DNA from 3 places in the Bradyrhizobium sp. ORS 111 genome. Region 3 is predicted to be linked to each of the others. Evidence: predicted binding sites of a transcription regulator. Region 3 holds the regulator's gene; each other region holds the start of a gene.
What was found. Region 3 encodes PhoB, which activates phosphate uptake and scavenging genes when phosphate is short. Its sites were predicted from a motif close to TGTCATNNANCTGTCAT; they were not measured.

Region 1: phnF (phosphonate metabolism transcriptional regulator PhnF) is a predicted target of PhoB. The motif match lies at 4,411-4,427, and genes of this name have one in related genera.
Region 2: P6U30_RS21575 (acetoacetate decarboxylase) is a predicted target of PhoB. The motif match lies at 3,050-3,066, and genes of this name have one in related genera.

Annotation. Positions count from the first base shown of each region.
Region 1 is NZ_CP120701.1:5,819,233-5,824,785, reverse strand. Features, by position in the region: gene phnC (phosphonate ABC transporter ATP-binding protein) at 1-730, shown strand, start outside; gene phnD (phosphonate ABC transporter substrate-binding protein) at 808-1,737, shown strand; gene phnE (phosphonate ABC transporter, permease protein PhnE) at 1,815-2,699, shown strand; gene phnE (phosphonate ABC transporter, permease protein PhnE) at 2,696-3,544, shown strand; gene phnF (phosphonate metabolism transcriptional regulator PhnF) at 3,657-4,382, opposite strand; gene phnG (phosphonate C-P lyase system protein PhnG) at 4,487-4,948, shown strand; gene phnH (phosphonate C-P lyase system protein PhnH) at 4,953-5,553, shown strand, end outside.
Region 2 is NZ_CP120701.1:4,597,059-4,602,611, reverse strand. Features, by position in the region: gene P6U30_RS21590 (IclR family transcriptional regulator) at 1-179, shown strand, start outside; gene P6U30_RS21585 (acyl-CoA carboxylase subunit beta) at 109-1,668, shown strand; gene P6U30_RS21580 (patatin-like phospholipase family protein) at 1,845-3,011, opposite strand; gene P6U30_RS21575 (acetoacetate decarboxylase) at 3,229-4,011, shown strand; gene P6U30_RS21570 (MFS transporter) at 4,028-5,338, opposite strand.
Region 3 is NZ_CP120701.1:7,642,181-7,647,733, reverse strand. Features, by position in the region: gene pstB (phosphate ABC transporter ATP-binding protein PstB) at 1-248, shown strand, start outside; gene phoU (phosphate signaling complex protein PhoU) at 351-1,070, shown strand; gene phoB (phosphate regulon transcriptional regulator PhoB) at 1,130-1,840, shown strand; gene P6U30_RS35350 (GcrA family cell cycle regulator) at 2,064-2,576, opposite strand; gene P6U30_RS35345 (aspartate aminotransferase family protein) at 3,061-4,269, shown strand; gene argF (ornithine carbamoyltransferase) at 4,269-5,195, shown strand; gene P6U30_RS35335 (Hsp33 family molecular chaperone) at 5,393-5,553, shown strand, end outside.

The DNA of each region.
Region 1 (5,553 bases), 1.8 Mb from region 3:
CGTCGGCGTGATCGGCCGCTCCGGTGCCGGCAAGTCGACGCTGCTGCGGATGATCAACCGCCTCGCCGAGCCGACTTCCGGCCGCATCCTGTTCGAAGGCACCGACGTCACCGCGCTGCGCGGCAAGGCGCTGCGGCAGTGGCGCGCGCGTTCGGCGATGATCTTTCAGCAATTCAATCTGGTCGGCCGGCTTGACGTTCTGACCAACGTGCTGATGGGACGGCTTGCCGAAATCCCGTCGTGGCGCTCGCTGGCGCAGATGTGGCCGGAGCAGGACCGGGCGCTTGCGATGTCCGCGCTCGAACAGTTCGACATTGCGCAGCTCGCCGCACAGCGCGCCGACCAGCTCTCCGGCGGCCAGCAGCAGCGCGTCGCGATTGCACGTGCGCTGGTGCAGGAGCCCGACGTTATCCTCGCCGACGAGCCGATCGCGTCGCTCGATCCACGCAACACCAAGATCGTGATGGACGCACTGCTGCGCATCAACAAGCATTTCGGCATCACCGTGCTCTGCAACCTGCATTCGCTCGACCTGGCGCGGACCTATTGTGACCGCCTGATCGGCATGGCGGCGGGGCGCGTGGTGTTCGACGGTCAACCATCGACGCTGACCGACCACATCGCCCGCGAGCTCTACGACCTCGAGGCCAACGACGTCATCGGCGGGGCGCCGTTGCCCGCGCCCGAGGGCGCAAATGTTCCGGCGCTCGGCACCGCAGCGGCGGCCTGAGCGGCGCACAATTCCCGATCAGGATGGACGGGCATTTCGCCCGGCCAAACACGCGTAACCACAACAAGGGGTTTATCATGATCACTCGTCGCACCGTATTGGCCGGCGCTGCCTCGCTGGCGTTCGCCGGCTCGGCTTCGGCCTCGGACTGGAAGTCGAAGTATCCGGAGATCACCTTTGCCGTGATTCCGGCCGAGAACGGCTCCGGTGTCACCGAGCGCTTCGGGCCGTTCATCAGCTACCTGTCGAAGGAACTCGGCATCAAGGTGAACTTGCGCGTCGCCAACGACTACGCAGCGGTGATCGAGGGGCAGCGCGCCGGCAACATCCAGATCGGCTATTACGGTCCGGCGTCGTTCTCGCGTGCCCTTCTCACTGGCGTCAAGACCGATGCGTTCGTAATCGACGTCAATGCCGACGGCTCCAAGGGCTATTACTCGGTGTTCTACGTGCTCGCCAAGAGCCCGTATCAGAAGGTCGAGGATCTCAAGGGCAAGAATCTCGGCTTGGTCGATCCCAATTCGACCTCCGGCAACAACATGCCGCGCTTCAAGCTGAACCAGATGGGCATCGATCCGGACAGCTTCTTCTCCAAGGTGATCTTCACCGGCAGCCACGAGAACGCCGTGCTGGCGCTGGCGCAGGGCACCGTGGACGTCGCCGCCAACTGGTGGAACGCCGACGACGACTCCAACCTCACGCGCATGCTCAACAAGAACATGGTGAAGTCGAGCGACGGCACGCCGATGAAGAAGGAAGACTTCCGCATCATCTCGAAGTCCGACCTCATCATCAACTCGCCCTATGCCTATCTCCGCGACCTGCCCGACGACATGAAGGCCGCGATCAAGCAGGCGTTCCTCGATGCCGACAAGAAGGATCCGGAGGCCTTCAAAAAGCTGTCCGACGGCAAGAACCGTCCGTGGCAATCGATCACCAATGCCGACTATGACAAGACCATCGAGCTGATCAAGTTCGTGGATAATCTGCGCAAGAAGGCGTCCTGATCGCACGTGCATTGAACTGGGCCGGGTTCTATGACCCGGCCCTTTTTCCGTTACTTTCTCGAGCAGATTGGCCTGCGATGGCGACCGCCGTATCCGTTCTCCCAGCCCAGCAACTGGCGGCGCTGAACGATGCCTATCGCAAGGCAATCGCTCGCAAGCGGCTGAAGGCGACGCTGGCGGTCGCGGTGTTCTGCGCGGCGCTTCTGATCGCGGCGCTCGGCGCGGAAGTGAATCTGCGCACGCTGTTCACCTATTTCGGCAACTTCGTCAGCTATTTCGATCGCATCCTCACCCTCGATTCAGGCGGGCGGGTCTGGACCAATCCGGCCGAGTGGCTCTGGGGTTGGAAGAAATGGCTGAAGCTGCTCGGCGAGACGCTCTTGATCAGCTATGTCGGTACGCTGACCGGCGCCGTGCTCGCCTTCGCTCTGAACTTCTTCGCCGCCGAGAACACGTCGCCGTCGCCGTGGCTACGCTTCGGAGTGCGCCGCCTGCTGGAATTCGCCCGCACGGTGCCCGGCATCGTGTTCGCGCTGATCTTCGTGATCGCCTTCGGCTTAGGGCCGATGGCCGGCGTGCTGGCGATCGCGATTCACTCCACCGGCGCACTCGGCAAATTGTTCGCCGAGATCGTCGAGAATGCCGACATGAAGCCGGTCGAGGGCATCCGATCCACCGGCGCGAGCTGGCCGTCCTGCATGCGTTTTGCCGTGCTGCCCCAGGTCGTGGCCGGATACGCCAGCTATGCGCTGCTGCGGTTCGAGATCAACGTGCGCGAGGCCTCGGTCATGGGCTTCGTCGGCGCCGGCGGCATCGGCCAGGAGCTCGTGGTCGCGATCCGCAAGTTCTACTATTCCGATGTCAGCGCCATTCTCGTGATGATCATCGTCACGGTGTTCCTCATCGACATCTCCACCGGTTGGCTGCGCGCCCGGCTGTTCGGCAAGGAGACGCGCCGATGAGCCAATTGCCGACGCCGAATACCGGTGAGCTGCGGGCGAAATATCCCGAGGTGTTCGAGCGGCCCGCCTCGGCGCGGCTGGCGACGCCGGCGATGATCGTGGCCGCGCTCGTGATCTTCGTATTTGGCCTCGTCGATCTCGATTTCTCGCCGACGAAGCTGATTACCGGCATCAGTCAGCTCGGCTGGATCACCATGATGATGATCCCGCCCAATCCCGGCTCGTCCTTTCCGCTCTACATGCAGGCGCTCGGCGAGACGCTGTCGATCGCGCTGCTGGGCACCACGCTTGCGGCAGTGATGGCGCTGCCGGTCAGCCTGCTGGCGGCGCGCAATATCATCCCGTCGAACCTGATCCGCTTTCCGGTGCGCCGGTTCCTGGATTCGATCCGCGGCGTCGATACGCTGATCTGGGCGCTGGTCTGGATCAACGTCGTCGGTCTCGGCCCGTTTGCCGGCGTGCTGGCGATCGCGGTGTCGGATTTCGGTGCATTCGGCAAGTTGTTCTCCGAGGCGATCGAGGGGGCCGATCGCAAGCAGGTCGAGGGCGTCAGGGCCTCCGGCGGCAATGCGCTGCATGAAATCCGCTTCGGCCTGCTGCCGCAGGTGCTGCCGGTCATCGCAGGCCAGGTGCTCTATTTCATCGAGTCGAATACGCGCTCGGCCACCATCATCGGCATCGTCGGTGCCGGCGGCATCGGTCTGCAGCTCGCCGAGCAGATCCGCGTGCTGGAGTGGCAAAAGGTGTCGTTCCTGATCCTGATGATCCTGATCGCCGTCGCCGCGATCGACTTCATCTCCAGCAAGCTCCGCTTCGCCATCATCGGGCGGAGAGCGGTCGCGTAGAGACCAAGCTCAGTAATTCGTAGGGTGGGCAAAAGCGCGCAGCGCCGTGCCCACCATTCTGGCTCGGCGCAGGAGAAGGTGGGCACGCTTCGCTTTGCCCACCCTACGGTCCTCAACCGTTCTCCACCAGAAATTCCACGCGCTCGGCGGCGAAGCGCGAGCGCTTGGTGACGAGCGGCTTGTCCGCGGTGTCGACGTCAGTGGCATCGACGACGAGCACCGCATGGCCCAGTGCGAGATTGAGCCGTGCCGCGTCAGTGGCGTCGACGATCGCTCCGGTGATCCGGGTCGAGGAACGCCGGTAGTCCTTCACGCCGTAATGCGCCAGCAGCTTCGTCATGGAGCGGACGTTGGCGAACACGCTGCCGGCGTCGGGAAACCGTTCGGCCGACAGCCAAGTGGTGGAGACGCAGATCGGGGTGCGGTCGGCGAGCCGGACCGACTCGATCCGGACCAGGGGAGCGCCGATCTTCAAGCCCAACTCGCGAGCGATCTCTCGGGTGGCGACGTCGTCACGGGCGTCGATTAACTGGCCGCGCGGTTCGTGTCCGCCGGCGCCGACGATCTCGGAAAATCGGGTGCGTGAGCGCAGCGGATAGGCGAGGCGCTGCGCCTCGACATAGGTGCCGCTGCCGCGCTCGGCGCGCACCAGGCCGCGTTCCGCCAGCGCCGCCAGCGCCCGCCGCACGGTGTGGCGGTTGACGCGGTAGGTCTCGGCAATCTCCATCTCGCCGGGCAGCTTTTCGCCCGCGACGAAGCGGCCGTCAGCGATGCCGCGCTCGATGCCGTCGGCGACCTGCCGCCACAAGGCGACGCCGGAACTTTCCTGCATGCTCATGGCGCCGTGATAGCAGAAATCTTCAGTTTGTCACGAAACAGTCATGGCGCTCCGCTATCAAGTTGTCTATTAACATAGACAACTTGAATCAGGCAAGGTTGCTTATGGCTTCGACCGGACCGAACAGCAAACAAGCGCAGCGCAAGGCCGCGATGGCGGTGCTGGCGCATTCCGGCGCGGCCGCGATCGCCGAGCGAATGCGTGAGATCGCGCTGCCTGCGCATGAAAATCTTCGCGAGCCAGAGAACGGCCTCGTGATGCTGCGCGGCCGGGTCGGCGGCGACGGCGCGCCGTTCAATCTGGGCGAGGCGACGGTGTCGCGCGCCGCGGTGCGACTTGCGACCGGCGAGGTCGGTTTCGGCTACACGCTCGGCCGCGATGCACAAAAGGCGCAGATGATCGCGCTGTGCGACGCCATGGTGCAATCGGCGGCGTTGTCCGGTGAGGTGGAGGCGAAGGTGATTGCGCCGCTGCGTGCGGCGATCGACGCTGAACGCGGCCGCAAGGCCGCCGAGACCGCGGCGACGCGGGTCGATTTCTACACGATGGTGCGCGGTGAGGGATGATACGATGACGACGGTTGCCGAATTGCCCGCAGGTTTTGCCGACAAGGTGCTGTCGGCGCAGTCGACGTTCCGCTCGGTGATGGACGCGATGGCGCGTCCGGGCAGCGTCCAGCGCGTCTCGGCGAGTGCGGGGACGCCCGCCGGGGTGATGCGCGGCACGGCTGCGGTCGCCTTGACGCTGTTCGATCACGACACGCCGATCTGGCTCGATGGCGCGATGTCGGCGACACCAGACGTCGCGCGATGGCTCAAGTTTCACACCAGCGCGCCGGTGATCGCGGATCCCTCGGTCGCCAGTTTCGCGCTGATCGGCGACGCCGCGAACCTGCCGGCGCTCGACCGCTTCGCTTTCGGCAGCAGCGAATATCCGGATCGCTCGACCACACTGATCCTGCAGGTGGACAGCTTGACGCGAGGACCGGCCTTCGAACTGAAGGGCCCGGGCATCGACGGCACCGCGCTGCTGCAAGCGATGATCCAGCCGCGCGACCTGTTCGCCCGGCTTGCGATCAACGAAGCCCTGTTCCCGCGCGGCATCGACGTCGTGTTGGTTGATGACGATGCGATTGCCGCGATCCCGCGCACCACGCGGTTGGTCGCAAGTG
Region 2 (5,553 bases), 3.0 Mb from region 3:
GCCTGCTCGAAGGCGCCGACGGCGATATCTTCTCCAACCGGCTCGATCGTAAGTCGCTTCCGGTGACCGCTCATAACAACAACAAGATGATCAAGACGGAGGCAATGAATGACCTGGAAGCCGGAACTCGACGACCTCGCCCGGCGCGAAGCATTCGCGCGGGAGATGGGAGGCGTTGACAAGGTCAAGCGACAACGTGACCAGGGCCGGCTGACCGTCCGCGAACGCATCGACAAGCTCGTCGACCAGAACAGCTTCCACGAAATCGGTGCCATCTCCGGCATCGCCGAATATGACGAGAACAATGAGCTCAAGCATCTGACGCCGGCGAACTGCGTGTTCGGCCGCGCCAGGGTTGACGGCCGCACCGTGGTGGTGGTCGGCGACGACTTCACCGTGCGCGGAGGCTCGGCCGACGCGTCGATTTCCGCCAAGCCACTGATGGCGGAGGAGATGGCGCACGACTTCCGGCTGCCGATCATCCGTATGATCGAAGGCTCGGGCGGCGGCGGTTCGGTGAAGACCATCGAGACGAGGGGCGCCGCCAATCTGCCCGGCGGCGTCGGCGGCACGCGCTCCTACTGGTTCACGCTCGCCAATCTGGCCCGCGTACCCGTGGTCGGTCTTGGGCTCGGCTCGGTCGCCGGCCTTGGCGCCGCACGGCTGGCGGCGACGCATTACTCCGTCATGACGAAGGATTCCGCGATGTTCGTCGCCGGTCCCCCCGTCGTGAAGCGGCTGGGCCAGGATCTGACCAAGCAGGAGCTCGGCGGCGCCGATATCCAGACCCGCGCCGGCGGGATCGACCAGGCTGTCGAGACCGAGGAGGAGGCGTTCGAATATGCTCGGCGCTTCCTGTCCTATTTGCCGTCGTCGGTCTATGAGCTGCCGCCCACGATCCCGTGCACCGACGATCCTGAGCGGGCCGAGGAGTCGCTGCTGAGGGCGGTGCCGCGCAGTCGCCGGCAGGTCTACAAGATGCGCCCGATCATCGAGGCGGTGGTCGACAAGGGCTCGTTCTTCGAGGTCAGCGCCAATTTCGGCCGGCCGATGATCACGGGGCTGGCGCGGATCGAGGGCCGGGCGGTGCTGCTGCTGGCGAGCGATCCGTTCCATTACGGCGGCTCGTGGACGGCGGACGCCTGCCAGAAGGTGGTGCGCTGGGTCGACTTCGCCGAGACTTTCCATCTGCCGGTGGTCTATCTGATGGACTGCCCCGGCTTCATGATCGGGCTCGAGGCGGAGAAGACGGCGACCATCCGCCACGGCGTGCGGGCGATGGCAGCGGTCAACCAGAGCACGGTGCCCTGGTGCACCATCATCATCCGCAATGCGTTCGGCGTCGCAGGCGTGGTGCACCAGCCGGCCAACCGCTTCTCGATGCGCTACGCCTGGCCGTCGGCCTATTGGGGCTCGCTGCCGCTCGAGGGCGGCATCGAGGCGGCCTATCGCGCGGAGATCGAGGCGGCGGCCGATCCCGCCGCGAAGCTGCGCGAGATCGAGGACCGTCTCAACAAGCTGCGCTCGCCGTTCCGCTCCGCCGAGAAGTTCTGGGTGGAGGAGGTGATCGACCCGCGCAAGACGCGCTCGCTGCTGTGCGAGTTCGCGCGCCTCGCCGAGCCGATCCGCACGCCGGGCCCGCCCGGCAACATGGTGACGCGGCCTTAGCTGCCGGCCGATCGTCATTGCGAGCCAACGGGTCGCGCGAATGCGCGCCCGATGACAGGCTCCGCGAAGCAATCCACGTCACCGCTTGCTGAAGCATGGATTGCTTCGTCGCTTCAGCGCAAAATTGCTTTGCAATTTGGTCGCGAGCTCCTCGCAATGACGCTCAGGACCATCGGCTACGGCTCGCTCTCCCGATGCACGTCGTGGATCACGATGCCCATGCCGCTCTCGGGCATCTTGATCCAGTCGCGGCGCTTCAGCGAGCGCTTGGTGTCCTCATGTCCGCTCGCCCAGTGCTCACGCATCGAGGTGCCCGAGAATTCGTGATCCTTGGCGTCGCCCTCATAGGCCTTCTGCTGGTAGATCAGTTGCAGCAGCGTGATCCCGGGCAGGGTGCTGTTGGTCTTCTTGAGCTGGCGTTCCTCCTCCGACAGCTCGTCGTCCGGGATCTTCGACAGCGCGCGGTGCAAGGCGGTACGCAGCGCATAGGTCTTGCGGTAGACATCGGTGTTGTAGCGGGTGCGCGACGAATACATGATGTCCTTGTGACGGGCCATCACGTCCTGGATGTCGCGCGGCAGCGCGCCGCGCGCCGAGAACAAATCGACCTGGAACACCAGCGAGTTCAGGCTGTCCTCCTGGTCGAGCAGATGCTGCAGCGGCGTGTTGGAGACAATGCCGCCATCCCAGAAGTGGTCGGTGCCGACCTTGACCATCGGCAAGGCCGGCGGCAGCGCGCCGCTCGCCATGATGTGCTCGGGGATGATCTCGTCATGGGCATTGTCGAAATAGATGAAGTTGCCCGAGAGCACGTTCACGGCGCCGACCGCGAAGCGCATGATCTTGGAATTGATGCGGCCGAAATCGACCAGCTCGAGCAGCGACTCGCGCAGCGGCGCGGTGTCGTAGTAGCTGGTGGCGGTGCGCGCGCCGGTCGGGCTGAACCACGGATTGGTCGGATGCGGGGTGAAGAAGCCGGGCTGTCCCAGCGTGGTCGTGATCCATGAGCTGGTGAGATTGCGCGCCTTGCGGAAGATGTCGCCGTCGGGGGTGTAGTGCCAGATCTTGCGGCTGGTGATGCGATCCCAGAACGTATGCAGCCGCTCCAGCCGTCGCTCCGGTGGATTGCCGGCGATGATCGCCGAGTTGATCGCGCCGATCGAGACGCCGCACACCCAATCCGGCTCGATATTGGCCTCGTGCAGCGCCTGATAGACGCCCGCCTGGTAGGCGCCGAGCGCGCCGCCACCCTGCAAGACCAATGCGACCCGATCGCACCCTTCGGGCCGCCAGCCCGGCGTCGCGTGATCGATCGTATCGAGGTGAGGGGATCGCGCATCCATGACCGTCACTCCTTGCGCGGCGAGAATTCAGCCGAGCCATGACGCCGTGATGACAACCGCTGCGTCCGTGCCGCCCGTATCCGGCGCACTTGCCTGCATGGTGAGCATGGCCTTGTCTTGCGAAGCGCAGGTCACGCGGCTGACGGAAATCCCTCACATCGCTGTCAATCAGGGTCGCTAGCCTCCCCGCCGACATTTCAAGCAGGGGGTTGTCGCGATGCGCAGGGAAGAACTGCTCAAGCTTCCGTCGATGCCGGCCGCCGGTCCGAGCTATCCAGCCGGTCCATACCGCTTCATCGACCGCGAATTCCTGGTCATCACCTATGAGACCGACCCGGAGCTGATCCGCGCCGGCCTGCCCGAGCCGCTGGAGCCGGTTGCCGATCCGATCGTGCATTACGAATGGATCAAGATGCCCGATAGCTCCGGCTTCGGCAGCTACACCGAGTCCGGCCTCGTGATCCCCGCGCGGCTCAATGGCGAAGAGGTCAATTTCGTCTGCCAGATGTATCTTGACGACGACCCGCCGATCGCCGCGGGCCGTGAGATCTGGGGCTTTCCGAAGAAATACGCCCATCCCAAGCTCGAGATCGTCAAGGACACGCTGACCGGCACGCTGGAATATGCCGGGCAGCTCGTCGCCATGGGCACGATGGGCTACAAGCACGAGAGCATGGCCGGCAATGGCGACATCACCCGCGCCACACTGTCGAAGACGCAAATCAATCTGAAGATGATCCCGGGCGTCGACGGCCAGCTCGAGATCTGCCAGCTCGTCGCGATCAACCTCACCGACATCGTGGTCAAGGGCTCGTGGATCGGGCCCGGCCGGCTGCATCTGGTGCCCCATGTCAACGCGCCGGTGGCGGATTTCCCGGTCAAGCGCGTGATCGGCGCGCATCACTTCCTCGCCGATCTCACGCTGCCCTTCGGCCGCGTCGTGCTCGACTACAACAAGGAAGTCGTGGAGACGATGCCGGCCGACCTCGCCGCGGAATAGCACGACGCGGCTTGCATCAGGCCGCCGCGGGTTTGACCGCCGGTTTCACCTCGGCTTGGGTCTGCTGCCGTGCGATCGCCAGCACGATCAGCGAGGCGATCACGCAGAGCGCGCCGGCGATGAAGAAGGCCGGCAGGTAGGTCTGATAGATCGTCCGCGACAGGCCCGCGCCGAATGCTGCGGCGCCGGCGCCGAGCTGGTGACCGGCGAAGATCCAGCCGAACACCAGATTGGCGCGCTCGGCGCCGAAGCGCTGCGCGGTCAAGCGCACGGTCGGCGGCACGGTCGCGATCCAGTCGAGGCCGTAGAACATCGCGAACAGCGACAGGCTGTAGAACGTGAAATCCGAGAACGGCAAGTAGATCAGCGACAGCCCGCGCAGACCGTAATACCAGAACAGCAGATACCGGTTGTCGTAGCGGTCCGACAGCCAGCCCGAGACGATGGTGCCGAAGAAGTCGAAGATGCCCATCGCGGCGAGCAAACTCGCAGCCTGCACCTGCGGAATGCCGTAGTCGAGACACATCGGGATCAGGTGCACTTGCACGAGGCCGTTGGTCGAGGCGCCGCAGACGAAGAAGGTCGCGAACAGAATCCAGAACGCAGGTGACTTCGAGGAGTCGCGCAGCGTCCCGAGCGCGGCCGCCAGGATCGGCGCATGGGCCGGCGGTGGCGAGGGGAGGGGCGCGGTGCCGTCGTCGCCGAACGGGCGCAGGCCGACATCGCTCGGCCGGTCGCGCATCACCAGCAGAACGGCAAAGGCGGCGACGCCGAGTACGACGCAGACCAGCCCGAGCGCGACACGCCAGCCGTAGTGATCGGTGATGGTCGCGAGCAGCGGCAGGAAAGCGAGCTGCCCGGTCGCGACGCTCGCGGTGAGGATGCCGACCACGAGGCCGCGCCGCGCCACAAACCAGCGCGCGGCGATCGTCGCACCCAGCACCAGCGCGGTCATCCCGGTGCCGATGCCGATCACGACGCCCCACAGCAGCATCAATTGCCAGACCTGCGTCATGAACAGGGACGCCAGCAATCCGGACACGACGATCAACTGTGCCGCCAGCGTCACGTTGCGCAGGCCGTAGCGGTTCATCAGCGCGGCGGCGAACGGCGCCATCAGCCCAAACAGGATGAAGCGGATCGACAGTGCCGACGAGATCTCGGCGGTGCTCCAGCCGAACTCTTTCTGTAAGGGCACGATGAAGACGCCGGGCGCGCCGACAGTACCGGCCGAGATCAGCGCGGCCAGGAAGGTGACGCCGACCATCACCCAACCGTAGTGGATGTTGCGGCGGGCGAGGGCGGAAGCAAGCCAGTTCGAGATCATTGGGGTCCAAGGTGAATTGGAGAGGTGAAAAGCGGCGAGGGTCTTATTCGTGATGCTCACTATGGCACGTGGGCGCCATGTCTAAAATGACATTGTTCCCTCGTTTTCGGACTCCTGAGCAGTCGTGCTGCGACGCAAATCCTCCTGAGAGGCCGTGAGTGCAGTCTCGTCATTGCGAGGAGCGGCAGCGACGAAGCAATCCATGCTTCCGCGTG
Region 3 (5,553 bases):
TGTTCGACGAACCGTGCTCGGCGCTCGACCCGATCTCGACCGCCAAGGTGGAGGAGCTGATCCAGGAACTGTCCGAGGACTACACGATCGCGATCGTCACCCACAACATGCAGCAGGCGGCGCGCGTCTCTGACAAGACCGCTTTCATGTATCTTGGCGAACTGATCGAGTTCGACGACACCAACAAGATCTTCACCTCGCCGAGCGACCGACGGACCCAGGACTACATCACCGGCCGGTTCGGCTAGAGCATGATCCGGAAAAGTGGAGACCCGGTTTTCCGATGAGATCATGCTCAAACAAGGAAATGAGATCATGATCCGGCCGGATCATGATTGAAGGAGCAAGCGATGGTTTCTGAACATACCGCCAAGGCATTCGACAGCGATCTGCAGGAACTCACCCGCCTGGTCGCCGAGATGGGCGGCCTCGTCGAGCGCATGATCACCGAGTCCGTCGACGCACTGATCCGCCGCGACGTCGCGCTCGGCAAGCGCGTCGTTGCCGCCGACGTCGAGATCGACGGCCTGCAGCGCATCATCGAGGAGCGCGCGGTGCTGACGATTGCGCGTCGCCAGCCGATGGCGATCGACCTGCGCGAGATCGTCAGCGCGATGCGGGTGGCGACCGACCTCGAGCGGATCGGCGATCTCGCCAAGAACATGGGCAAGCGCGTCGCGGCCCTCGAGAGCGATTTCCAGCCGTTGAAGCTGATCCGCGGCCTCGAGCACATGACCGATCTGGTGCTGTCGCAAGTCAAGTCGGTGCTCGACGCCTACGCCGCGCACGACTTGCCGGCCGCGATGACCGTCTGGAAGGGCGACGAGGAGGTCGACGCGATCTGCACCTCGCTGTTCCGCGAACTGCTCACCTACATGATGGAGGATCCGCGCAACATCTCGTTCTGCATCCATCTGATGTTCTGTGCCAAGAACATCGAGCGGATCGGCGACCACGCCACCAACATCGCCGAAACCGTGTTCTACATGATCGAAGGCCAGCAGATCACCGACAAGCGCCCGAAGGGCGACATGACCACCTTTGCCACCACGGTGCCGGGTAACGGCTAGCTGAGGTGTTTGGTTCGCCTCTCGGGCAACGGATCAACACAGAGAAAGAACATAGACCGATGAGCGCACGCATTCTGGTAGTCGAAGACGAGGAAGCGCTGACGACGTTGTTGCGCTACAACCTCGACGCGGAAGGCTACGACGTGGAGACGGTCGGACGCGGCGACGACGCCGACACAAGGCTGAAGGAGCGTGTTCCCGATCTCGTGGTGCTTGACTGGATGCTGCCGGGCCTCTCCGGCATCGAGCTGTGCCGCCGCCTGCGGGCGCGGCCTGAGACCAAGCAGCTTCCGATCATCATGCTGACGGCGCGCGGCGAGGAGAGCGAGCGGGTGCGGGGCCTCGCCACCGGCGCCGACGATTACATCGTCAAACCGTTCTCGGTGCCGGAGCTGCTGGCGCGCGTGAAGGGCCTGTTGCGTCGCGCGAGCCCTGAGCGGCTCGCCACCGTCCTGACTTACGGCGATATCGAGCTCGACCGCGAGAAGCGCCGCGTCGCGCGCTCGGGCCGGCCGATCGATCTCGGCCCGACCGAATATCGCCTGCTCGAGTTCTTCCTCGAGCATCCCGGCCGCGTGTTCAGCCGCGAGCAGCTTCTCGACAGCGTCTGGGGCCGCGACATCTATATCGACGAGCGGACCGTCGACGTGCACATCGGCCGCTTGCGTAAGCTGCTCAATCCCGGCCGCGAGCAGGATCCGATCCGCACCGTGCGCGGTGCCGGCTATGCGCTCGACGACCGCTTCGCCAAGGCGGAGCCGCAGCCGTAAGGCGCGGGCAGCAGATAACCACAGCGTCGTCCCGGCAAAAGCCGCGACCCATAACCCCGAATGCAATTTGTTGCGCGAAGTCGGAACGACGAGTCCTGTTCACAACACAAGCCGCGGCGGATGGGTCCCGGCCTGCGGCAGGACGACGCTGTGACGTAGAGGTAGTCCCCTCACAAAAAAATCCCCGCTTGCGCGGGGATTTTGTTTCCACGGCCTATGATGCTCACCGGGTCGGCGGCTTGTTGGCGGGCCTGCGCCGGTCGGCAGCCGGCTGGTAGGCGACGCGCGAGTGGTGCGCGCAATAGGGCAGGCCGGTGAGCGCCTTGCCGCCGCAGAAGAAGAATTCAGGGCTCGAGGGGTCGCCGACTGGCCAGTGGCAGGTCGCCTCGTTCAGCTCGAGCAGCGACAGCCGCTGGCTCATCGGCACCACATTGTCATAGGCGACCGGATCCGGCTCCAGCTCGACCTCGAAGGCGTGGGCGAGCGCGGTGTTGCCGCGCGAGACCGGGCGCGCCACCCGCATCATATGTTGGGCGGGACGGGCCTTGCGCTGTCGCGGGGCAGCGGTGGAAGGGGCCTTGGCACGGCCGGATAGGCCAAGCCGATGCACTTTGCCGATCACGGCGTTTCGCGTCACATTGCCGAGTTCCGCCGCAATCTGGCTGGCCGACAGGCCCGCCTCCCAGAGCTTCTTGAGCTGCTCGACGCGATCATCGGACCAGGTCAATACCGTCATCGCATTCTTCCCTTCGCCTTGCGCCGGCCAGTCATCGGAGCGGCGCTGCGAGCCAAATCTGACAAATATCCCTGCGGTCAGAATCCCTTAGCCCTCGCCGGACGCGGTTTTGCGCCCGAACGTGTACGCAGAACGAAAGCTACTTAGAGGGTCCAGTACTGCCGCACGAGATGTCGTATCCGACAGGCCAAACGCTACAATATGGCGTGACTCTGGCGCAAGAGTCCGCGGCAGCGCGTCCACATGTTCCGACATTTATGCATTGCAATGAGGCTTTTCCACCTCACCGGTATGCTCGGGATTGCGCGCGTTTCGCACTGCAGGAAGGCCACTTCGTGGCGATTGACAGCGACTGCCCGCAGCATACAATGCCTTCCACGTGCCGCCCGAAAAGGCGGCACGTTTTGTTTTCCGAAGCTGGCCGTTGCTGCGCTGGCGTTAAGGCACGCGGCAATTGTCGGCCTCAAACCCGTCAGTGATTGCCATGACCAATAGCGCCACGTCGCATCTGCTTCCCGTCTTCGCCAGGGTCGATCTCGGCTTCGAGCGCGGAGAGGGCGCCTGGCTCATCGCGACCAACGGCGACCGCTATCTCGATTTCACCTCGGGCGTCGCGGTGAACGCGCTCGGGCATGCGCACCCTCATCTGGTCAAGGCGCTGCAGGAACAGGCGACCAAGCTCTGGCACATGTCGAACCTGTTCAAGAGTCCGGACGGCGAGGCGCTCGCCGCGCGGCTCTGCGAGCAGAGCTTTGCCGATTACGTGTTCTTCTGCAATTCCGGCGCGGAAGCGATGGAAGGCGTGATCAAGCTGGTCCGCCATTATCACTTCTCCAAGGGACATCCCGAGCGCTACCGCATCATCACTTTCGAAGGCGCGTTCCATGGCCGCACCTTGGGAACCCTCGCCGCCACCGGTTCCGCCAAATATCTCGAGGGCTTCGGCCCGCCGATGGACGGCTTCGACCAGGTTCCGCATGGCGACATCGAGGCGGTGAAGAAGGCGATCGGGCCGCACACCGCCGGCATCCTGATCGAGCCGGTGCAGGGCGAGGGCGGCGTGCGTTCGGCGCCGCAAGCCTTCTTCAAGGCGCTGCGCCAGCTCTGCGACGAACACGGCCTGTTGCTTGCGTTCGACGAGGTGCAGACCGGCATGGGCCGCACCGGCGAATTGTTCGCCTACAAGCGCGTCGGCGTCACGCCCGACGTGATGTCGCTCGCGAAGGCGCTCGGCGGCGGGTTCCCGATCGGCGCGGTTCTGGCGAGCGCAAATGCTGCGGCCGGCATGGCGCCGGGTTCGCACGGCTCGACGTTCGGCGGTAATCCGCTGGCGGTGGCGGCGGCCAATGCCGTGCTGGACGTGATGCTCAAACCTGGCTTCTTCGATCACGTGCAGAAGATGTCGCTGCTGCTCAAGCAGAAGCTCGCCTCGGTCGTCGATCGCTATCCCGGCGTGATTTCGGATGTGCGCGGCGAAGGCCTGTTGATCGGCGTCAAGGCCGTGGTGCCATCGGGCGATCTCGTCACCGCACTGCGCGAGCAGAAGCTGCTCACTGTCGGCGCCGGCGACAATGTCGTCCGATTCCTGGCGCCCCTGATCGTGACCGAGGCCGAAATCGACCACGCCATCGGAAGCCTCGAGCGCGCCTGCTCCGCGCTGTCGGCGGCGCAGCCGAAGAAGGCGGCCGGATGATGAGCAAGCCGGTCCGCCACTTCCTCGACATCAACGAATTGCCGCTCGGCGAGCTGCGCAACATGCTCTCGGCCGGCGCCGCCATGAAGGCGAAGCTGAAGGCCCATGAGAGGGGCAAGAAGCCGCTCGAAGGCAAGACATTGGCGATGATCTTCGAGCGCCCGTCGACCCGTACGCGGGTCTCGTTCGACGTCGGCATGCGCCAGCTCGGCGGTGAATCAATCATGCTGACCGGCGCCGAGATGCAGCTCGGCCGCGGCGAGACCATCGCCGACACCGCACGCGTGCTGTCGCGCTATGTCGACGCGATCATGATCCGCATCCTCAACCACGATGCGTTGCTGGAACTCGCAGCGCACGCCACCGTTCCCGTGATCAACGGGCTGACGCGCCGCTCCCATCCATGCCAGGTGATGGCCGACTTGATGACCTTCGAGGAAAATCGCGGGTCGATCGAGGGCAAGACAGTGGCCTGGACCGGCGACGACAACAACGTGCTCGCCTCCTGGGCGCACGCCGCCGAGCGCTTCAAGTTCAATCTCAACGTCGCGACCCCACCGGAGCTCGCGCCGAAAAAGGCGATGCGCGACTGGATCAAGGCGACCGGTGCGCCGATCGTACTCGGCAGCGATCCGGAAGCCGCGGTCCGCGGCGCAGATTGTGTCGTCACCGACACCTGGGTGTCGATGGGCGACAAGGAGGGCGAGCATCGCCACAACGTGCTCAGGCCATACCAGGTCAATGCCAAGCTGATGTCGCTGGCCAAGCCTGGTGCGCTGTTCATGCACTGCCTGCCGGCGCATCGCGGCGAAGAGGTCACCGACGAGGTGATCGACGGTCCGCAGTCCGTCGTGTTCGACGAGGCGGAAAACCGCCTGCATGCGCAGAAGGGCATTCTGGCCTGGTGTTTTGACGCGGTCGCGTAGTCATTCGACGTTATCGTCCCGGCCAAGCGAAGCGCGAGCCGGGACCCATACGCCGCGGCCTGTGAAAAAGGCACAAGGGGAGACGCCTTGTGTGATGACGAACTGTTGTGGTTATGGGTCCCTGCTTTCGCAGGGACGACGATCTCTCGTTGAGTGAACCCCTTTATTTCACGGTCCGAGACCCCAGATAGAGCGCCATGGTTCCACAATCCCCCGACACCAAAATCGCTGCCGAGGCGCCAACCCGCGCGCCATCGGCCATTCCGGTTGACGACGCAGTGCTGGCCTTCGAGGTCGACGCGCTCGACCTGCGCGGCCGGTTGACCCGGCTCGGCCCCGCGCTCGACGAGATCTTGCA